2 regions of the Microbacterium pratiae genome follow, and region 2 is predicted to be linked to the other one. Evidence: predicted binding sites of a transcription regulator. Region 2 holds the regulator's gene; the other holds the start of a gene.
What was found. Region 2 encodes HspR, which represses chaperone genes until heat shock. Its sites were predicted from a motif close to AAGTTGAGTCNNNNNGACTCAACTT; they were not measured.
Positions count from the first base shown of each region.

Region 1: AA0Y20_RS06425 (Hsp20/alpha crystallin family protein) is a predicted target of HspR. The motif match lies at 3,046-3,070, and genes of this name have one in related genera.

Region 1 is NZ_CP154843.1:1,380,284-1,390,643, forward strand. It holds gene AA0Y20_RS06410 (FAD-binding protein) at 1-380, shown strand, start outside; gene AA0Y20_RS06415 (FUSC family protein) at 390-1,460, opposite strand; gene AA0Y20_RS06420 (L-serine ammonia-lyase) at 1,550-2,959, shown strand; gene AA0Y20_RS06425 (Hsp20/alpha crystallin family protein) at 3,110-3,535, shown strand; gene AA0Y20_RS06430 (HNH endonuclease) at 3,702-5,129, opposite strand; gene AA0Y20_RS06435 (MarR family winged helix-turn-helix transcriptional regulator) at 5,269-5,700, opposite strand; gene AA0Y20_RS06440 (DUF2207 domain-containing protein) at 5,736-7,535, shown strand; gene AA0Y20_RS06445 (hypothetical protein) at 7,825-8,157, shown strand; gene AA0Y20_RS06450 (sodium:calcium antiporter) at 8,197-9,261, opposite strand; gene AA0Y20_RS06455 (amidohydrolase) at 9,346-10,360, opposite strand, start outside.
Region 2 is NZ_CP154843.1:1,002,358-1,012,717, forward strand. It holds gene AA0Y20_RS04705 (MFS transporter) at 1-1,445, opposite strand, end outside; gene AA0Y20_RS04710 (response regulator transcription factor) at 1,556-2,275, opposite strand; gene dnaK (molecular chaperone DnaK) at 2,605-4,473, shown strand; gene AA0Y20_RS04720 (nucleotide exchange factor GrpE) at 4,476-5,102, shown strand; gene AA0Y20_RS04725 (DnaJ C-terminal domain-containing protein) at 5,114-6,121, shown strand; gene AA0Y20_RS04730 (heat shock protein transcriptional repressor HspR) at 6,215-6,658, shown strand; gene AA0Y20_RS04735 (hypothetical protein) at 6,759-7,352, opposite strand; gene AA0Y20_RS04740 (glycosyltransferase) at 7,598-8,746, shown strand; gene AA0Y20_RS04745 (glycosyltransferase family 4 protein) at 8,749-9,855, shown strand; gene AA0Y20_RS04750 (hypothetical protein) at 9,785-10,045, opposite strand; gene AA0Y20_RS04755 (helix-turn-helix domain-containing protein) at 10,117-10,360, shown strand, end outside.

The DNA of each region.
Region 1 (10,360 bases), 380 kb from region 2:
TCGACCGTGCGGCGGCCGTCGAGGCGATCGCCGCCGTCCGCTCGATCGCCGATCGGGTCGAGCCCGCCCTCCTCGTGACCGAGCTGCGCACCGTCGCGGCCGATGAGCTCTGGCTCTCTCCCGGGTTCGGGCGCGACAGCGTGTGCATCCACTTCACGTGGAAGAACGAACCGGATGCCGTGAACGCGGCGATATCGCACGTCGAGCGCGCGCTCGCGCCGTTCGATCCCCGCCCGCACTGGGGCAAGGTGTTCTCGATGCCGGTCGGCGAGTCGCTTCCGCATCTGGACGACTTCCGGAGGCTCGTCGCCCGCGTCGACCCGGACGGGAAGTTCTCGGGCCCCTACCTGGAGCGGGTGCTGGGCATCCCGTCGCGCTGAGTCGTCGCCTCAGGCGAACGGTCGGGATGCGTCGATGATCCGGCTGAGGTCGACGGCTGTGCGCGTCCACGGAGAGATGCGCCCGTCGCTGTGCCCGGGCGCCGCGTCGACGACGCGGGCGAGCGCCCGCTCGGCGTCCTCGACGGCGGTCGGGGTCGTCGGATCGCCCAGAGGCAGCGAGACGGCGCGCGCCGTGGCGCGGACCGCCTCGGCGAGCTCGGCGCGCAACGGCACCGCATCCGGGGTGAGCGGGAGGCCGTCGATGCCGGCAGCGAGCTCGATCGTCTGACGGACGGTGTTCTCGAGCGCCTGCAACCGGTGGCCGTTCTCCGCCTCGATGCCGCGGCGCCGCCGGGCGAGGGGATGCGCTTTGCGGCTGCGGGCGGCCTCGCGGACGTCGGCCGAGACGGCGTCGAGGATCTCCTGGAGGTAGCCCTGGCCGGTCGGGTCCGCGGGTGCGCCGTCGGCGACCGAGGTGGCGAGCATCTCGAGTCGGTCCGCGACCGCGTCGCGCAGCTGAGACAGGCGGGTCGAAGCGCGACGGAGGTACAGGGGCGGCGCGATCGCGAGGTTGACGGCGACGCCGATCACCACACCGAAGGCCATCGTGACGAGGTACGACACCGAGAAGCCGCCGGCGTCGTTCGCGCCGAGCAGCAGGACGAACAGTGCGGCGATCGCGATCCAGTCCCTTCCCGTGCCGAGTGCGCGGATGCCGCCGACCGCCACGCCCGCGGCGACGACGATCGCCACTCCCAGGATGCGCGGGCTCGGCCCCGAGACGATCCACAGTCCGGCGAGGCCGATCGCGATGCCGATGGCGAGGCCCCCCACGGCCTGGAGGCCTGCCTTGGCCGAATCGGCGATGGTCGGGTACATGCTCACGAGCACGCCGAGCGGTGCGTAATAGGAGTACTCGTCGTGCGCGAAGGGGACCAGGGGCGCCAGGTACCAGGCGATCGCGGCCGCGATCGCCGTCTTGCCGGCCAGCAGCAGGCGCGAGACCGCGAAGGCCTCGCCTCCGGCGGTTCGCGCGGCCGCTTTCAGCGACGCCAGACGGGGGTGGGGTGCGGTGGTCATCGGTCGCGACGATAGGCGCGCGCCGCGTCTGCAGGTACGCCCTTGACGTTGCCCGGCTCGTGCGGCAGGCACTCGCGTAGCCTGGGCGAGTGAGCGCTTACGTCTCGGCGTTCGAGCTGTTCTCCATCGGAGTAGGACCCTCGAGCTCCCACACGGTCGGGCCGTTGCGTGCCGCCCGTGCATTCGTCATCGGGCTGGAGGCCGCGGGCCGGCTTCCCGAGGTCGCACGTGTCGGCTGCGTGCTGTACGGCTCGCTCGGGGCGACCGGCATCGGGCATGGCACGCCGGATGCCGTGGTCGCGGGGCTGCAGGGCCATGCGCCCGAGACCGTGGACCCCGATGCGGTTCGCGCCGCGTGGACAGGGTGGGTCGACGGCTCACCCCTTCTGCTCGCAGGGCGGCACGCGGTGTCGTTCTCGCGGAGCGACGTGACCTTCGAACCGCGGACGCGGCTTCCGGAGCATCCCAACGCGATGACCCTGAGCGCGTGGGACGCCGCGGGCGATCTCGTCGTGTCGGAAACGTATCTCTCGGTCGGGGGCGGTTTCATCCGACGCGCAGGCGAAGCCGCCGAGGCGGGCGGGCGGCGCGGAGGTTCGGGCGCTGTCGTCTGGCCGTACCGGTTCAGCACCGCGGCGGAGCTGCTGGAGCTGTGCGAGCGCGATGGGCTGAGCATCGCGGGCCTCGCACGACGGAACGAAGAGGCGCTCCGGCCCGAGTCGGAGGTCGCCGCCGGGCTCGACGCGATCTGGGACGCGATGGCCGGGTGCGTCGACGCGGGTTTGCGTGCTGAGGGCACACTGCCGGGGATGCTGCGCGTGCGGCGTCGCGCGGGCGCCATGCGGGCTCAGCTCGAGGATGCGGAGGCTGCCGGTGGCCGCGAGCTGCCGGGGGAGTGGCTCGGCGCTTTCGCGCTCGCCGTCAACGAGGAGAACGCCTCCGGCGGGCGGGTGGTCACCGCGCCCACCAACGGTGCTGCTGGCATCCTCCCGGCGGTGGCGATGTACTGGTGGCGGTTCGCGGCCGAGTCGCGGCTCGCGTCGGAGGATCTCGACCGCAGACGCGGCATCCGGCGATTCCTGCTGACCGCGACGGCGCTCGGTTCGCTCTTCAAGGCGAATGCGTCCATCTCGGGCGCGGAGGGCGGGTGTCAGGCGGAGGTCGGATCCGCGTGCGCGATGGCGGCCGGAGGGCTGACGGCGGTCATGGGCGGCAACAGCGCGCAGATCGAGAACGCGGCGGAGATCGCGATGGAGCATCACCTCGGGCTCACGTGCGACCCGGTCGGCGGTCTCGTGCAGATCCCCTGCATCGAGCGCAACGCGATTGCGGCGTCGACGGCGGTCACCGCTGCGCGACTCGCCCTGCGGGGCGACGGGCGGCATTACGTCTCGCTCGATGCCGTGGTCGAGACGATGCGTCAGACCGGCATCGACATGTCGCACAAGTACAAGGAGACGAGCGAGGGCGGGCTCGCCGTCAACGTCGTCGAGTGCTGAGACGCGCTCGACACCCGCCCGTTCGGGGCGCTGTTCGCCGTGCGAGAACCGTTGGCACTCGTTGGGGTCGAGTGCTAATCTGGATGCAGTTGAGCCGATGGGGCTCAACTTTCAGATCTCAACACGAAGCATCAGAGAAGGGAAAGATCGATGGCTACTTACGACCCGTTCCGCGACCTCGACCGCATCGCCTCGAGCCTCTTCGACACGCGCCGCGGCCCTCGTCGCATGCCGATGGACCTCTACCGTGACGGCGACCACTACGTGATGACCGCCGACCTGCCGGGAATCGACCCGGGCTCGGTCGACATCGACGTCGACGGTCAGCTGCTGACTATCCGCGCCGAGCGCACGCTCGCCAGTGGCGACGGCGTGAAGTGGATCACGCGCGAGCGGGAGGCTGCGAGCTTCCTGCGTCAGCTGAACCTCGGCCAGGGCGTCGACACCGAGGGCATCGCCGCGACCTACAACAACGGCGTCCTGACCGTCACTATCCCGGTCAGCGAGAAGGCCAAGCCGCGCAAGGTCGAGGTCACGACGGACGCCGCTGCGCCGGTGGTCCCGATCGAGAACTGATCGCGCCGACGCACTGCCAGACGGGCGGCCGCAGCTCCTTCGGGGGCGGCGGCCGCCCTTTGCGTGCGTGTCGGTGCCGATGCGCCGCCGAGCCGCCGGTGAGCCGAAGGCGCGCGAGGTTCGGGTCTGCCCGGTCTCGGAACGTGCGCGGGCACAGGCCCGGAACTCAGAAGGGTGGCGGTTCATCCGGCGGAGGTCCGCCGGTCCCGGCATCCGGCGGCGGTTCCGCTGTGTCGCTCGTGAAGCACACTGCCGGTATCGGTACGTCTTCGCGGTAGATCCGCCCGAGGGGTGAGGTCCATTCCAGGACCCCGCCGCCGAGTTGTCTGACTTCCCATTTGGTGAATTGCTTCATCGAGTGGTGTCTTTGGCAGAGGTGCGCGAGGTTGAAGATGTGGGTGTGCCCGCCGAGGGCGTAGTCGATGGTGTGGTCGAGTTCGCAGCGGATGGCCGCTCGTCGGCATCCGGGGAACCGGCAGTGCTGGTCTCTCGCGGCAAGGAGTTTCTTCATGGCCACGGTGGGCCGGTAGGTGTCGATCTCGACCGGGGTGCGGGTGACGGGGTCGATGAAGAGCCGGTCCCACTCCGACACCTGCCCCGCGAGCTGTCGTGCTGTTCCGGCGTCGATGAGCCCGGCCCCGATGGCCTCGGCTGGGTTCTCATCCGCGCCCGTCAGAGTCTCAGCGGTCACGGCGACCTGCATCCGTGCTCGGATCGCGCCGAGCCCGCTGGCCCGGTCGGCCCCGTAGGTCGGATCGACGACGGGCGCTCCTCCGAGCACGAGGTCACCGAGGATGTCCGCGCGCAGCTGATCCATCGTCCGGATATCCGGTGCGGCATCCGCGCCCGCGGCGTCCGTTTCCGCCGCGCCGGCAACCGCGTCAGCGTGCATTCCGACAACCCCGGCGGCATCCGCACCGCCAGCATCCGCGACCCGGGCGTCCTTCACGGACTGTCCCATCTGCGTGAGCCGGTCGAGCATCCCCGCGGCGATCACGGTCGGCAGGTTCGCGACGAGGTTCGACATCCCGTCCGTCCCATGGAACACCCGCACGCACCGTTCCGCCGCCGCGGTCTTGTGCCGCTCGGTGAAGTCCTGCGGATGCACCCGTGCCGCCAACGCCTCCAAAGCAGGCCGCACCCGTGAGGGCACGTCCCGCTCGCACACCGCGATCGCCGCTTCCGCATACTCCGACCGCACCTCGGCCGGCACCCCGGTGCCGACCCGCACGACCGCATCCACGTGGCCGCGTTCGATCCGCCGTGACGCCCACGCCTCGAACACGGCGGGGTAATCATCGACGACCGTCAGCGCGTGATCGATCTCGCCCTGCAGGCGCCGATCGGTCAGCCGCGCCATCCCCGCCGCTTCGGCCGCGACGGACCGTAATTCCATGTCAGACGCCATGCCGCGCACGCCGTCACGACGGGCATCGCGCAACGCGGCGTGGCCGAGGTCGGCCAGCGCCCGTATCCGTGCGATATCGGCGGAATGGGTCAGGTCCAGGGCCTCTGCGTACCGCGAGAAAGCGAGCGCCTGCGAGGGCACGACGTCATCGCGTCCCGCCTCGCCACTCTCACCATTCGCTGCCATGTTCCCATCATGACAGTGGGGTACGACATTGAACTCGAAACTCTGTTCGATCAGCGAAAGTCGCAGCAGCAACGAGGTCGGGGAGGAAGCTCCCGCCCGCTCGACCACCCGCCCGACGCCGCAGGCCGGGCGCCGATCGTCAGGGCAGTCGGCGCAGCTTCGCTGTCAGCTGCTCGAGCTGCTCGAGCTCTTCGGTCGACAGCACCGACATCCGCTCCGCGATGGACCGCCCGTGCGCCGCAGCGAGCCGGCGGAACGCCGAGACACCCTCGGGCGTCGCGGTGAGCATCGCACCGCGGCCGTCGGTCGGGTCTCCGCACTTGGTGATGAGTCCGCGCGAGACCATCCGGTCGACCAGGCGTGACACGCTCGGCTGGCTGATGAGCATGTTCGCCGTGACGTCGCGCAGCCGCGCACGATGTCCGGCACCGCGCACGACGGTCAGGAGCACGTCGTACTCGGCTTGCGTGAGCTCGTCGCTGGCGAAGTCGTTGCTGATGTCGTCGAAGATCTCATGCTGCGCGCGGAAGAGGCTTTCCCACGCTGCCACGGCACGACGACGATCGCTCATGGCGTCAACTTTAGTGCCCGCCTAAGCTGGTCGGCATGATCCGTCGCACCCGGGCGGCGCTCGTGATCGCCGTCTTCTCGCTGGTCGGATGCCTTTTCGCGCTGTCCGCCCCGGCTGCGGCATCCGCCGATGAATCGGCCGATCTCGATGCCTTCGTCTTCGACTCGCTCTCCGTCGACTACACGCTCAGCCGCGACGAGGACGGCACCGCTCGAATGCGCGTCGTCGAGACCTTCGTCGCGGACTTTCCCGATTCGGATCAGAACCGCGGCATGCGGCGCCTCCTTCCCGAGACGTACAACGGGCAGCCGCTGCATCCCGAGCTCATCTCGGTCACCGACGAGAACGGGTCTGCCCGTCCCGTCGAGACCGACAGCGACGACGGCACCCTCGGCATCCTGACCCGCGGCGCCGCATACCTGCACGGGCAGAACACGTTCGTCTTCACCTACGACCTCGAGAACGTCGTCTGGGACTTTCCCGACACGGGGCTCGAGTTCTACTGGGACGTCAACGGCACCGACTGGAATCAGCCCTTCCGTCAGGTGACCGCGACTCTGCATCTGGATCCGTCCGTCGCGGGATCGCTCGCGGGGCGTCAGGCCTGCTACGTCGGGGTGCAGGACAGCACCACCGCGTGCCCCGAGATCGCCACATCATCTGATGGCGCCACGATCACCGCGTCGGCATCCGATCTCGCGCCGCACGAGACCCTCACCCTCGCGGTCGGATTCGCGGCGGGCGCTTTCGAGACCTATGACACCTCCTTCGTGTCGTCCCCGTTCGGGTGGCTGCAGTCCGGTTCGGTCGTGCTGCTCGCGGGCGCGACGGGCTGGTCGCTCCGGAATCGACGTCGTCACCTGCGCGATGAGCCGGGACGGCCGACGGTCATCGCCGAGTACACGCCGCCACGGCACATCGACGCGCTCGAGTCGGCCGTGCTGTTGAAGAAGACCTCGAAGGCGATCCCGGCCGAGGTCCTCGAACAGGCGCTGGTCGGCTCGATCCGTATCGTCGACGACGGGAGTCGCCGCTGGGGGCGTGCGAAGCTTCAAGCGGAGCTGATCGACCCGAAGCTGGCCGACCAGAACGGCCGGATGCTGCTGCGCGGGATGTTCCCGCACCACCGTCGCGGCGAGGTCTACCGTTTCGGCTCGTCGGACACCCGGCTCTCGTCCGAGACGCAGCGCGCTCTGAAGCTCGCGGAAGACAACCTCAAGCGTCGCGATATGTATCGGTCGGTTCCGGCGGGGGTGCGTGGCTGGCCGGTCGCCGCGTGCGTCGTGCTGGCCGCCCTCGTCATCCTGTTCGGTGTGCTCGCGCTCGGTTCCTTCGTGCACCCGGCTCTGCCCGTCGCGGGGATCGTGCTGGCTGCGGCATCCTTCTTCGTCGTGGTGTTCGCCGTCTCGGGCTCGCCGCTCTCGCGCGCCGGGGCTGAGACGCGCGACCACCTCCGGGGGCTCGACCTCTTCATCCGCTGGGCCGAGGAGGACCGCATCCGGATGCTGCAGTCGCCGACCGGCGCCGAGCGGGAACCCATCGCGACGGATGATCCGCGCGAGGTGCTGCGGATCTACGAGCGGCTGCTGCCGTATGCCGTGCTGTTCGGCCGCGAGAAGGAGTGGGCTGCGCACCTGACGGTGGCCTACGCCGCGGCGGGCGTCACCGCGCCGATCTGGTACTCCGGCTCGGGAGGTTTCGACGCCTCGTCATTCGCCGCGGGAATCGGCACCCTGTCGTCGGCTGCGTCGTCGTCGTCGTCGACGTCGGGCGGTTCGAGCGGCGGCGGATCAGCGGGCGGCGGAGGCGGCGGAGGCGGTGGCGGAGGCGCCTAATTGCGAGCCTTTCGCTCGCGGCCGATGCGTGCCGTAGACGCAGTTGAGGGCCCGACCGAAGAGGCATTCGGTCGGGCCCTCGTCCCTTTGCACCAAGAGTTTCCTGCAATCACATGCCGGTGGCTGCCACAGCAAAACAGCTACCGTGCGAGCACTCTATAACGACGAGGTAACGACGAGCAAGGGTTTTCCCGTTATCTTTTCGTAATCATCGGAAACGCTGAGCGCGCACCTCGCCGACGCTCGGGTTTCGGCCTTCAGGTCAGTCGGGGTCTGTCAGGATTGGCGCGTGCACGCCCACGGTCGAGACACCGCCAGCGGACCCTTCGTGGTCACGCTCGTCGTCGACCTGCCGGTCGCCAAACCGGACGCCCTCGAGACGATCGCCTTCGTCTCGGACGGCGTCATCGGGAATCCGGGAACCGCGTTCCCGCGGGTCGGACTCGGCCGCGACGTGTGGGCCGAGGTGCAGATCCCCAAGTTCGCCGACCCGCCCCCGCTGGCGGTCGACGTGTGCTCCGACGTCTCATGGGATGTCGCGGCGACGGAGGCAGCACGGCTGGCAGACGCCCTGCGGCGAGTCGGCTGGTCGGTGCGGTCTCCCCGCTCGGACGAGATCTGAGCCGCCTGCCCGGCGACGACGTTCACCCGGCAGCGGCGTTCACCCGGCGACGGCGAAGAGCCCCGCGATGCCCGCGCCGTAGAGGACGAGCACGACGAGAGAGTCGACGCCCATTCCCGCGACGCGCTTGGCCGGCCGGAAGATGAGCCCGACGACGTAGACGAGCGTCAGCAGCGCAGCCAGCGCCGTCAGGTAGATGTCGGCCCCGTTCGCCTGCGGCAGCACTGCCTGACCCGAGATCAGGGTGGCCACGAGGAACAGCACCGGCAGGAAGGCGTTGCCGCCGAAGATGTCGCTCATCGCGAGGTTGTCGTCGCCCTGCCGGATCGCCTGCAGCCCCGTCGAGATCTCCGGCAGCGCGGTCGCCAGCGCGAGGACGGTCGCTCCGAACAGCACGCCCGACAGCCCGATCCCGTCGGCGATCGCGTCGCCGGCACGTTCGAGCACCACGCCGGCGCCGAGCGTCGCGAGCGCCGAGACCGCGAAGATCGCGACCACGGCCCCGGTGCTCATCGCGTGATGCGGATGCTGCGGCTTCGCCCGCCGGTGCCCGGGAGCATGTTCGCTAGCGCCCGGCGACGTGCCGTTCTCGTGCCACGGCAGATGCCTCCCGGCTCGCTGCACGAGGAACAGCCCGGCGAGCCACAGCGCCGCGATGAGTACGACGTCGGGGGTGAGACGTGCGACGACCAGGTCACCGGGCAGCTGGCTCCCCGCCATCACCACGGCGAGGACCGCGACCACGACGACGGCTTCCAGCACCAGGACGAGGGATGCCGCACGGTACGTCAACGGCCTCACCCCGCGCCCGCGTCTGCCGAACAGGTCGAGGATCACCAGCACCACGGTCTGCAGCGCGATGCCGCCGAGGATGTTGCCCACCGCGACCTCGAGGTTCCCCGAGATCGCCGCGCTGACGGTGATCGCGATCTCGGGCAGGTTCGTGGCCACGGCGAGCACGATCAGCCCGCCGAACGCGCTGCCAATGTGCCAGCGATCATCGAGGACGTCGGTCGATTTCGAGAGCTGGATTCCGGCAACCCACACGACGGCGGCGGCAACGGCGAAGACCAGGAGGAGCAGCCAGAGGGGCAGGTTCGACATGCCCTCAGTGCACACCCGCGCAGTGTCGTGCGCGTACCTCTTGCGCTCGCGCGCGCGACGGGTTCCGGTTCAGCGGGTTCCGGTTCAGCGGAGCCAGCTGGAGCGCCCGAACCGCTCCCATCGATCCACGATGTGCACGTCGCCGTCGTCGGTCGTCTCGAGCACCGTGGTGCCGCCGATGATGACGTGCTCGACACGCGACTCGACCGCCAGGGGGTCGCCCGACCACAGGACGAGGTCGCCGTCGCGGCCGGCCTCGAGGGCGCCGACCCGATCGTCGAGTCGCAGGATGCTGGCCGGGTTCGTCGTGAGCGCCTGCAACGCGACATCCGCCGGGAGGCCCTCTCGCACCGCGAGGATCGCCTGCAGTCGGATCTGGTCGATCGGCACCACCGGGTGGTCGGTCGTGATCGCGACGGTCACGCCCGCGGCGGCGATCAGGGCGAGCGCGCCGATCGCCCGGTCGCGCAGCTCGACCTTGGAGCGCGAGGTGAGCATCGGCCCGAAGATCACGGGGATGCCCTTCTCTGCCAGGACGTCCGCGATCTTGTGCCCCTCCGTGCCGTGGTTGACGACGAGACGGTATCCGAACTCCTCGGCGAGACGGATCGCGGTGACGATGTCGTCGTGACGATGACTGTGCTGGTCCCACAGCAGCGTCCCGTCGAGCACTTCGGCGAGCGTCTCCTTGCCGAGGTCGCGATCGAACGGCTCGCCCTTGGCCGCCGCGGCATCCCGCTTGGCGACATAGTTCTGAGCGCCGACGAAGGCGTCGCGCAGAACCGAGGCGACGCCCAACCGGGTCGAGGGCGTCTGCTTCTTGTCGCCGTAGACCCGCTTGGGGTTCTCGCCCAGAGCCGACTTCACCGATACGTTCTCGGCGATCACCTGCTCGTCGACGGTGCGTCCGCCCCATGTCTTGATGGCGACGGTGCGCCCCCCGATCGGGTTTCCCGACCCGGGTTTGATCACGACGGAGGTGACACCGCCGCGCAGGGCGTCGCGGAACCCGACCTCGTCGATGTCGATGCCGTCGAGCGCGCGGAAGCGGGCGCCGTTCGGGTCGGTCATCTCGTTGGTGTCGTTGCCCGACCAGCCC
Region 2 (10,360 bases):
GCCTGTCTCGGCAGTCGCACGAACAGCAGCAGCACGAGCCCGAGGAGCAGCACCACGGCGATGCCCAGCACGCCCCAGATGATGCTGCCGAACCACGCGATGAACAGGGCCCACATGGCGGGGGAGAGGAAGCTCGCGACGCGACCGGTCGTGGCGTAGAGCCCGAAGATCTCGCCCTGCATGCCGGGAGGCGTCACGCGGGCCAGCAGCGAGCGGCTCGCGGCCTGGGCGGGGCCGACGCACCCCGAGAGGATGAGTCCGGCGATCCAGAACACGATCGAGCCGGCGTCCTGCAGGACGAAGAGCAGCACCGCCACGGCGATGAGGCCCGACAGCGTCGCGATGATGACGGCGCGGGCTCCGAAGCGGTCGTCGAAGCGTCCCGCGACGATGGTGGAGGCGCCGGCGACGAGGTTCGCCGCGATGCCGAAGATCATGACCTCCGTCGCCGAGAACCCGAACGCGCGTGCCGCCAGGACGCCGCCGAAGGCGAAGACGCCCGCCAGGCCGTCGCGGTACACCGCGCTCGCCAGGAGGAACCAGAACGTCGGGCGTTCCGTGCGGTACAGGCGGACGATGTCGGCGACCAGGTGCGCGTACGCCGCGAAGAAGCCGACGTTCTCCGTGGTGTGGGGCGCGGAGCGCTCGGGCACGTTCAGCATCAGCGGGATGGCGAAGACGATGGTCCAGACACCGCAACCGACGGCGATGAGGCGGTAGGCGAGACCGTTGCCGGTGTCCATGCCGAACCAGTCGGCGAAGGTGAGCGCCACCACGAGGGTGAGCGCGATGATGCCGCCGATGTAGCCGAGACCCCAGCCGAGGCCGCTGACCCGCCCGATCGTGCGCGGGGTCGACACCTCGACGAGCATCGCGTTGTAGTTCACGCCCGCGATCTCCGAGACGACGGCGCCGAGGGAGAGGACGATCGCGCCGTACCAGAAGAAGGCCGGGTCGGCGAAGGTGAAGAACAGCGCGAACTGCAGCAGGGCGAGGACGACCGTGAACACCCCGAGCCACCGCTTCTTCCGACCCGAGCGGTCGGCGGTCTGTCCCAGGACCGGTGCGAGGAGCAGGATCAGGATGCCGGCGGCCGTCGAGGCGACGCCGTAGCCGCTCGCGAGCTCGGCGAGTGCGGCCTCCTTGACCGGGTCGGTGTCGGGCAGCGCGGCGATGTCGGCGGGGAGGAACGAGTCGGAGACGAGGAACAACGACGCGAAGACGAAGGTCAGGATGACGGAGTTGAACGGCTGCGTCGCCCAGTCCCACAGCGCCCACGAGACGACGGCCTTGCGAGAGGCGGGCTGCTCGGCCGCGTCTCGGGTCCGCATCGCCGCGATGCGCCCCAACGCCTGCGTGTCTGCGGCGGTGGGGGGTGCGGGCACGCCCGGTGCGGATGCCTGGGCGGTGCGGTCGCCGCCGGGCGGGTCGGTCTCGGGTGACATGCCGGGCACGCTACGACCTCTCCGTGAACACTCGGTGCCGCCGGTCGGCGGCGTGCCGCGTCATCGCGACGGGGTCAGCGTATCCGTCGGGGAGGGGGCCGACGCGCTTTTCAGTCGCGACGCGCGAACCGGTAGCCGATGCCGCGCACCGTCTCGATCCAGCGGCCGGTCCGGCCGTCGTCGCCGAGCTTGCGGCGCAGGTTCATGAGGTGGACCTCGACCGCGTGAAGATCGTGGGGGCTCACGTGTTCCCCGTGCGCGCCGCTCTGCCGACGGAGCATGAGCGCGATCCAGGCCTTCTCGACGACGTCTCCGGGGCGCTGCATCAGCGCTTGCAGGACGTCGAACTCGGAACGCGTCAGATCGAGGGAGGTGCCGTCGAGCTCGACGCGGCGCGAGCCGGGGCTCAGCCGGAGGCCGCCGGATTCGAGCCAGGAGCCGGAGCCGACGTCCGTGGACTGCAGGGTGCGGGGGCGGCGCATCAGGGCGTCGATGCGAGCGCGCAGCTCATACGGCCGCCAGGGTTTGATGACGTAGTCGTCGGCGCCGCTGCGGAATCCCTCGACCGTCGCGGTCTCATCGTCGACGGCGCTGATGATCAGCACGTACCCGTCGTGGAAGGCGCGGATGCGGCGTACCGCCTCGAACCCGTCGATGCCGTCGAGTTTGACGTCGACGGTCGTCAGATCCGGACGCAGCTGGCGAACGGCGTCGACACCGGCGGGACCGTCGGCGAAGGCGTGGACGGCGAATCCGTGCTGCTCGAGGGTCTGCCGGAGGAGGCTGCGGAGGTCGTCGTCATCCTCGATGACGACGGCACTGCGGGTCACGGTCGCCTCCGCGCACGCAGGAACGCTCGACGACCGCCCATCGCGGGCTCGATGTCGACGAGAGGCGAGTTCGGGTTCACGCTTCTTGTCATGGGTGGACTCAACATATAGCGCGCCCCTGGGAGGATCCGATGATCGCGCCTCAGGGTTGCTCAGATTTGCCTCAGGTGCATGCCGTTCACCACGGAACGCCGCCCCTGAACTTGATACGACCAGGCTCAACTTCTCTTGACACGATTTCGGGGTCGGAGTACAGTTGAGTCATCGCGGCTCAGGTTGGGCCGCCGCAGACTTCAGATCCATCAGAACCGCAAGTAAGGAGACAACTCATGGCACGTGCAGTGGGTATCGACCTGGGCACGACGAACTCCGTCGTGGCCGTCCTCGAGGGCGGCGAGCCCAAGGTCATCGCCAACGCCGAAGGGCTCCGGACGACCCCCTCGGTCGTCGCATTCACCAAGGACGGCGAGGTGCTCGTCGGTGAGACCGCCAAGCGCCAGGCCGTCACGAACGTCGACCGCACGCTGACCTCGGTCAAGCGTCACATGGGCACCGACTGGAAGACCCAGGCGATCGACGGCAAGGCGTACACGCCGCAGGAGATCTCGGCCCGTATCCTCCAGAAGCTCAAGCGCGACGCCGAGCAGTACCTGGGCGACACGGTGACGGATGCCGTCATCACCGTCCCCGCCTACTTCAACGACGCCGAGCGCCAGGCCACGAAGGAGGCCGGTGAGATCGCGGGCCTCAACGTCCTGCGCATCATCAACGAGCCGACCGCCGCTGCGCTGGCCTACGGCCTCGACAAGGGCAAGGAGGACGAGCTCATCCTCGTCTTCGACCTCGGTGGCGGAACCTTCGACGTCTCTCTGCTCGAGGTGGGCAAGGACGACGACTTCTCGACCATCCAGGTGCGCGCGACCGCCGGTGACAACCGCCTCGGCGGCGACGACTGGGACCAGCGCATCGTCGAGTACCTGATCAAGCAGTTCAAGGACACCACGGGTGTCGACGTCTCGGGTGACAAGATCGCCCTGCAGCGCCTCAAGGAGGCCGCCGAGCAGGCGAAGAAGGAGCTCTCGAGCTCGCAGTCGACGTCGATCAACCTGCCGTACCTGTCGCTGACCGACTCGGGCCCCGTCTCGCTCTCCGAGACCCTCTCGCGCGCGAAGTTCGAGGACCTCACCAAGGACCTGCTCGACCGCACGAAGAAGCCCTTCGAGGACGTCATCCGCGAGGCCGGCATCAAGGTCGGCGACATCGACCACGTCGTGCTCGTGGGTGGTTCCACCCGTATGCCCGCCGTGTCGGAGCTGGTGAAGAAGGAAGCCGGCAAGGAGCCCAACAAGGGCGTGAACCCGGACGAGGTCGTCGCCGTCGGCGCCGCCCTGCAGGCCGGTGTCCTCAAGGGCGAGCGCAAGGACGTCCTCCTCATCGACGTGACCCCCCTGAGCCTCGGGATCGAGACCAAGGGCGGCATCATGACAAAGCTCATCGAGCGCAACACCGCGATCCCCACCAAGCGCAGCGAGACCTTCACGACCGCCGACGACAACCAGCCGTCGGTCGCCATCCAGGTATTCCAGGGCGAGCGCGACTTCACCCGCGACAACAAGCCGCTCGGCACGTTCGAGCTCACGGGCATCGCACCGGCGCCCCGCGGCATCCCGCAGGTCGAGGTCACCTTCGACATCGACGCGAACGGCATCGTTCACGTCTCGGCGAAGGACAAGGGCACCGGCAAGGAGCAGTCGATGACGATCACCGGCGGCTCGTCGCTGCCGAAGGACGACATCGAGCGCATGGTGCGCGAGGCCGAGGAGCACGCCGCAGAGGACAAGAAGCGCCGCGAGGCCGCCGAGGTCCGCAACCAGGCCGAGACCCTGTCGTACTCGATCGAGAAGCTGATCGCCGACAACGCCGACAAGCTGCCCGAGGACGTCAAGACCGAGGTCCAGGGCGACGTCGACGCGCTGAAGACCGCGCTCGCGGGCGACGACGACGAGGCCGTGAAGACCGCGTTCGAGAAGCTCAACGCATCGCAGGGCAAGCTCGGCGAGGCGATCTACGCGCAGGGTCAGGCCGATCAGGCGCAGGGCGCCCCGACCGACGCTCCCACCGGTGACACCGGTGCGACGGCATCCGATGAGGATGTCGTCGACGCCGAGGTCGTCGAAGACGAGGACGAGAAGAAGTAATCATGACCAATAAGGACTTCGAAGAGCCGCACGGCGAAGACGAGGTCCTCGGCGGGAAGGGGTCGGACGCCCAGGCGTCCGGCCCCGACGCGCACGAGGCCTCCGGAGCATCGGATGCCGCGGACGCCGCGGCCGCGGACGACGAACTGACCATCGACGACATCCTCGGTGCGACGCAGTCCGACGAGGCCGCCGTCGCCGAGGCGCCGGCTGAGGAGCACGACCTGCTGCTCGATCTCAAGCGGGTGCAGGCCGAGTACGCCAACTACCGTCGGCGCACCGAGGAGCAGCGCGAGGCCGAGATCGAGCGTGCCAAGGGCTCGGTCGCCAAGGGGCTGCTGCCCGTGCTCGACGATCTCGACCGTGCCGACAAGCACGGCGACCTCGTCGAGGGATCGCCGCTCGCGGCGATCGCGGACAAGCTGCGCGGAGTCGTGGCCCGACTGGGCGTCGAGTCCTACGGTGCCGCCGGCGACGCGTTCGACCCGCAGCAGCACGAGGCGATCTTCCAGGCGCCCACTCCGGGCACGGCCGAGCCGACGATCCTCGAGGTCGTCGAGGTCGGCTACCGCCTCGGCGGCATCGAGCTGCGTCCGGCGAAGGTCGTCGTCGCCGTGCCGGCCGAATAGGAGGCACCCACATGGCCAGTCAGGACTGGTTCGACAAGGACTTCTACAAGGTGCTGGGCGTCTCGAAAGATGTCTCGGACACCGACCTGAAGAAGACCTACCGCAAGCTCGCGCGTCAATACCACCCCGACTCGACGCAGGGAGACCCTGCGGCCGAGGCGAAGTTCAAGGAGATCAGCGAGGCGTACTCCGTGCTCTCCGACAAGGAGCAGCGCGCCGAGTACGACCAGATCCGGGCGATGGGGGCGGGCAGTGCCCGCTTCACCGCGGGTGGCCAGGGCGCCGGCGGCTTCGAAGACGTCTTCAGCGCCTTCAACCAGGGTGCGCGAGGCGGCGCCGGAGCCCGCGGTGCGGACTTCGACGACATCTTCGCGATGTTCAACCAGCAGAGCGGCGGCCGGGGGAGCCGATTCGGGTCGGGCGGCTTCGGCCGCTCGACCGGAGGGTTCCAGGGCTTCGGCGGACCGCAGCGCGGCGCCGACGTCACCGCTCGGACGACGCTCGACTTCGCGACCGCGGTCCGCGGTGACACCGTCACGCTCCAGGGCGAGGACGGCAAGCCGTTCAAGGTGAAGATCCCGGCAGGAGTCAAGGATGGGCAGAAGATCCGGCTGCGCGGTCGCGGGCGTCCCTCGCCCGATGGCGGGGAGCCGGGCGACATCGTCGTGAGCGTGACCGTCCGGCCGCATCCGGTGTTCACCCGCGACGGGCTGAACCTGCGGGTCGTGGTGCCGGTGACGTTCACCGAGGCGGCGCTCGGCGCGACGATCGAGGTGCCGACGCTGGGCGGTGATCCCGTCAAGCTGCGGGTCGCACCCGGCACTCCGTCGGGGCGTGTGCTGCGGGTCAAGGGGCGCGGCGTGAGCACGTCCAAGGGCACGGGGGATCTGCTGGCCGAGGTCCAGGTCGCCGTGCCCGCACACCTCGACGAGGAAGCCCGCGCGGCCCTCGAGCGCTTCGCGGAGGTCGAGCCCCGCGAGAATCCCCGTGCCGACCTGATGAACAAGGCGCGCGGCTGACATCCGCCTCGTGAGATCCGCCGCATCCGATCCCCGGGGACGGACGCGGCGGATCGCACGACGGCACTCTCGACGCCCAGGAGGTGACCGAACATGGCTGAAGACGACATCGACGAGGACGCCCCGATCTTCGCGATCGCTGCCGCGGCGGAGCTCGCCGCCATGCACGCGCAGACCCTCCGGCAGTACGACCGGCTGGGGCTCGTGGTGCCCGGACGCACGCAGGGCGGGTCGCGACGGTACTCGCTGCGACACATCCGCCAGCTGCGAGAGGTGGCACGGATGTCGGCGGAAGGCATCAGCCTGCCCGCCATCGCGCGCATCCTCGAGCTCGAGAACGAGGTCGCGGGCCTCCGCCACGACGTGCGCGACCTCGAGCAGCGGCTACGCGATGAGATGCAGCAGCGCCCCGGCGCGCGCGTGTTCGCCGCCGGTGCGACCGGTGCCGTCGTGACTCTGCGTCATGGCGCTCGCGTCCGCCGCGCGACGGAGGTCGTGCTGTACCGGCGTCCCTCCGACCCACCTGCCGGGGAGTGACCCCCCCCGGCCCCGGCCCCACCCGTCGACTCGCCACGAAACGCGGATCCGGTTGCCCCGGCATCCGCCGTTTCTGGCGAGTCGACGTGGTGTGCGGGGGTCAGGCGGGCGGGAGGCGCAGCGTGTTGGCGGACTCGTCGAGGGTCAGGTCGTCGACGACCCGCAGCGAGCGGGCGAGGTGGTCGAGCTCATCGAGCACCGTCCCCACGCGCTCGCGGTCGCTGCAGACGGCCGACAGTGTGACGAGGTGCGTTCCCGTGTCCCAGGTGTAGGAGACGAACGGGGGAGTCCGCGGGTCCGGCGGCAGCGTCATGACGAGCTTCTCGCCCGCCCCGAGGTAGGGCGAGCGGAAGTCCTCGGTGTCGTCGTACTCCATCGGCATCATCGCTCGCGCCGCCCGCACCTGCGGGGTCGCCTCCTGCATCTGCGCGAGCACGACGAGCAGCTCCGGGTCGGCCTTCCACATCCAGGCCCGCACCCGGCCGTTGGCACGCCGCATCAGCATCGGCACCGCCTGACTGGCGGCCCACGCGGCGAAGCGCCCACCGGGGCGCGGCGCGGCTCCCATCGCGGCGTTCGCCTGGCTCAGCAGCATCCCGATCGCGCGCTTGCGAGCGCGGCGTCCGGAGAATCCGAAGGATTCGGTGACGGGTACCCAGCGGGCGGGATCGGCATCGGCTTCGAGTCGGGCCATGACCCCAGCCTAGGGATGCCGCCTGGGTGCTCGCCCCCGTCTTCCGTGCAGTCCGGGCGCGGCCGGTTTGCCCCAACGCCGGGCCGCCTCCCGGAAGCGCTGAGGCCGCTCGGGTAAGCTCGGGGCCGCCGCGTCGGCCACAGCCGGCGGCACTCCGCCGTACAGATTGGGCCTGACCCGTGACCGAATCCACGACGAACGAGGGTGTTCCCGCCGACAGCTCGCGCGCGCCTCTGACCATCGTGATGGGCGCCGACACCTTCGCGCCCGACGTCAACGGAGCCGCCCGTTTCGCCGAGCGGCTCTCCGCCGGCCTCGCCGCCCGCGGACACGACGTGCACGTCGTGACGCCGAGCGTGAAGCACTCGCAGTCGGGCGTCTTCACCGAGACCATCGAGGGCGCCGATCTCACCGTCCACCGCCTTCCCGGGTGGCGCTGGTACCCCCACGATTGGCTGCGCTTCGTGCTGCCGTGGCGCGCTAAGCACTACGCACGGGGCATCCTCGACTCGGTCAAGCCCGACGTCGTCCACAGCCAGTCGCACATCGTCATCGGTCGCGGGCTCACCCGCGAGGCGAGGAAGCGCGGCATCCCGGTCGTCGCGACCAACCACGTCATGGCCGAGAACGTCATCGACTTCACGACGCTCCCGCCCTTCCTCGACAAGATCATCATCAAGCTCTGCTGGGACGACGCCAAGCGCACCTTCGACATGTCGCGCGCCGTGACGACGCCGACGCGCAAGGCGGCCGAGTTCCTCGAGGACACGATCGACATCTCGGGCGTCATCCCCATCAGCTGCGGCATCGACAAGCGCAACTACACCCCCGATCTCACACCGCGCGAGCATCGCCGCATCCTGTTCGTCGGCCGCCTCACGACCGAGAAGCATGTCGAGGTGACCCTCAAGGCCGTCGCCAAGCTCGCCCCCGAGCTCGATGTCCACTTCGACATCGTCGGCGGCGGAGACCAGCGCCGGAACCTCGAGCAGACCGCGCAGCAGCTCGGCATCACCGACCGGGTCACGTTCTTCGGGCGCACCGACGAGGCCGATCTTCGCGCCGCCTACACGCGGGCCGATGTGTTCGCGATCGCGTCGATCGCCGAGCTGCAGTCGATCGCGACGATGGAGGCCATGGCCTCGGGGCTGCCGGTCGTGGCAGCGGATGCCGTCGCCCTGCCGCACCTCGTGCAGTCGGGTGTCAACGGATACCTCTTCGAGCCCGGCAACGTCGACGATCTCGCTGACAAGCTGCGCCGGGTGCTCACCGCCTCGCCCGAGGAGTACCTGCGGATGCAGCAGGCCTCGCTCGACGGCGTCGAGATCCACGACATCGAGCGCACCCTCGACACCTTCGAGAAGCTCTACCGCGGCGAGCCGCTCGACGCGTGACGATGCGGCTCTTCTTCGACGCGCGTTACATCCGCACCGACTTCCACGACGGCATCAGCCGCTTCTCGCACGAGCTCGCGCATGCCCTCTTCGCGGCGGCTCCCGCCGAGGACGTCGAGGTCACCTTCATCGTGCACGACCCCGCGCAGGTCGCGTTCCTGCCCGACGGCGCCCCGCACGTCATGCTGCACGCGCCGACCTCGGTGCTCGAGCCGTTCGCCGCGCTCGCGCTGAACCGGCACCGCCCCGACGTGGTCTATTCGCCGATGCAGACCATCGGCGCGCTCGGTCGGCGGTTCGCGCTCATCCTGACCCTCCACGACACCATCTACTACCGGCACCGCACGCCGCCGCGCGACCTCCCGTGGTTCGTGCGCCTGGGGTGGCGTCTCTTCCACCTCTCGTACGCGCCGCAGCGGGCGACGCTCAACGCCGCCGATCTCGTCGCGACGGTGAGCGAGACGAGCAAGCGGCAGTTCGCCGACGTGAAGCTGACGAAGCGCGAGGTGGTCGTGCTCCCCAACGCTCCGCAGCGTCTGGCCGATCTCGCACCGGCGACGGCGATGCCGGGAGCCGCGAAGCCGCGGAACATCGTCTACATGGGCTCGTTCATGCCCTACAAGAACGTCGAGACGCTCGTGCGCGCGATGCAGTGGCTGCCGGGTCGCACGCTGCACCTGCTCAGCCGGATCTCCGACACCCGGCGCGCCGAGCTCGAGAGGCTCGCGCCCGCCGGTGCCCGCATCGTCTTCCACGGCGGGGTGACGGATGCCGAGTACGCGGCGCTCCTCGCCGACGCCGGAATGCTCGCGACGCTGAGCCTCGACGAGGGATACGGGCTGCCGATCGCCGAGGCGCTCGCGCTCGGGGTGCCCGCGGTGGTCAGCGACATGGAGATCTTCCACGAGGTCGGCGGAACCGGCGCGCTCTACGTGCCGCCGCGCGATCCCCGGGCCTTCGCGCAAGCCGTCGTGTCGCTCGACGACGATGCCGCTCGTGCGGATCTGGTCGCGGCGGGCCGCGCGCACATCGCGCGGTTCACCTGGGCAGAGTCGGCGTCGCGACTGCTTGCGGCATCCCGTCGCGCCGTCGCGGTTCGCGTTCGCTGAGGTCCGTCGCGCTCGCGCTCAGGCGGCGCTTTCCGGGACGCTGCGACGGGCTCGCGGCTTCCCGCGACGGCACGCGCGTCGCGTCGGTCGGCACCCGGCGATAGCCGTCGCGTGCGACGACGGCCAGCGTGCCCGTGACCGCCGCGATCACGACGACGACGAGGGTGAGAAGAAGCAGGTCGGAACTCATGGCAGAAACGCTACGATGGTCGTCATCCTGCCGACACTGGCGGATAAGACGGTCATCGGAGGAATCCTGCCATGCACACGGTCGCCTGCGTCGTCCAGCCCGGGTTCGCGCCATTCGAGTTCGGTCTCGCCTGCGAGGCGTTCGGCCTCGACCGCAGCGATGAGGGCATCCCGAACTTCGACTTCCGGGTCGTGGCGCCCGATCCCGGTGTCGTTCCCGCCAACCTCGCGTTCTCGCTGAACGTCGACGCGGGGCTCGAGTTCGCCGACGAGGCCGATCTGGTCGTCATCACGCCCATCCCGCGCGAGACCTGGG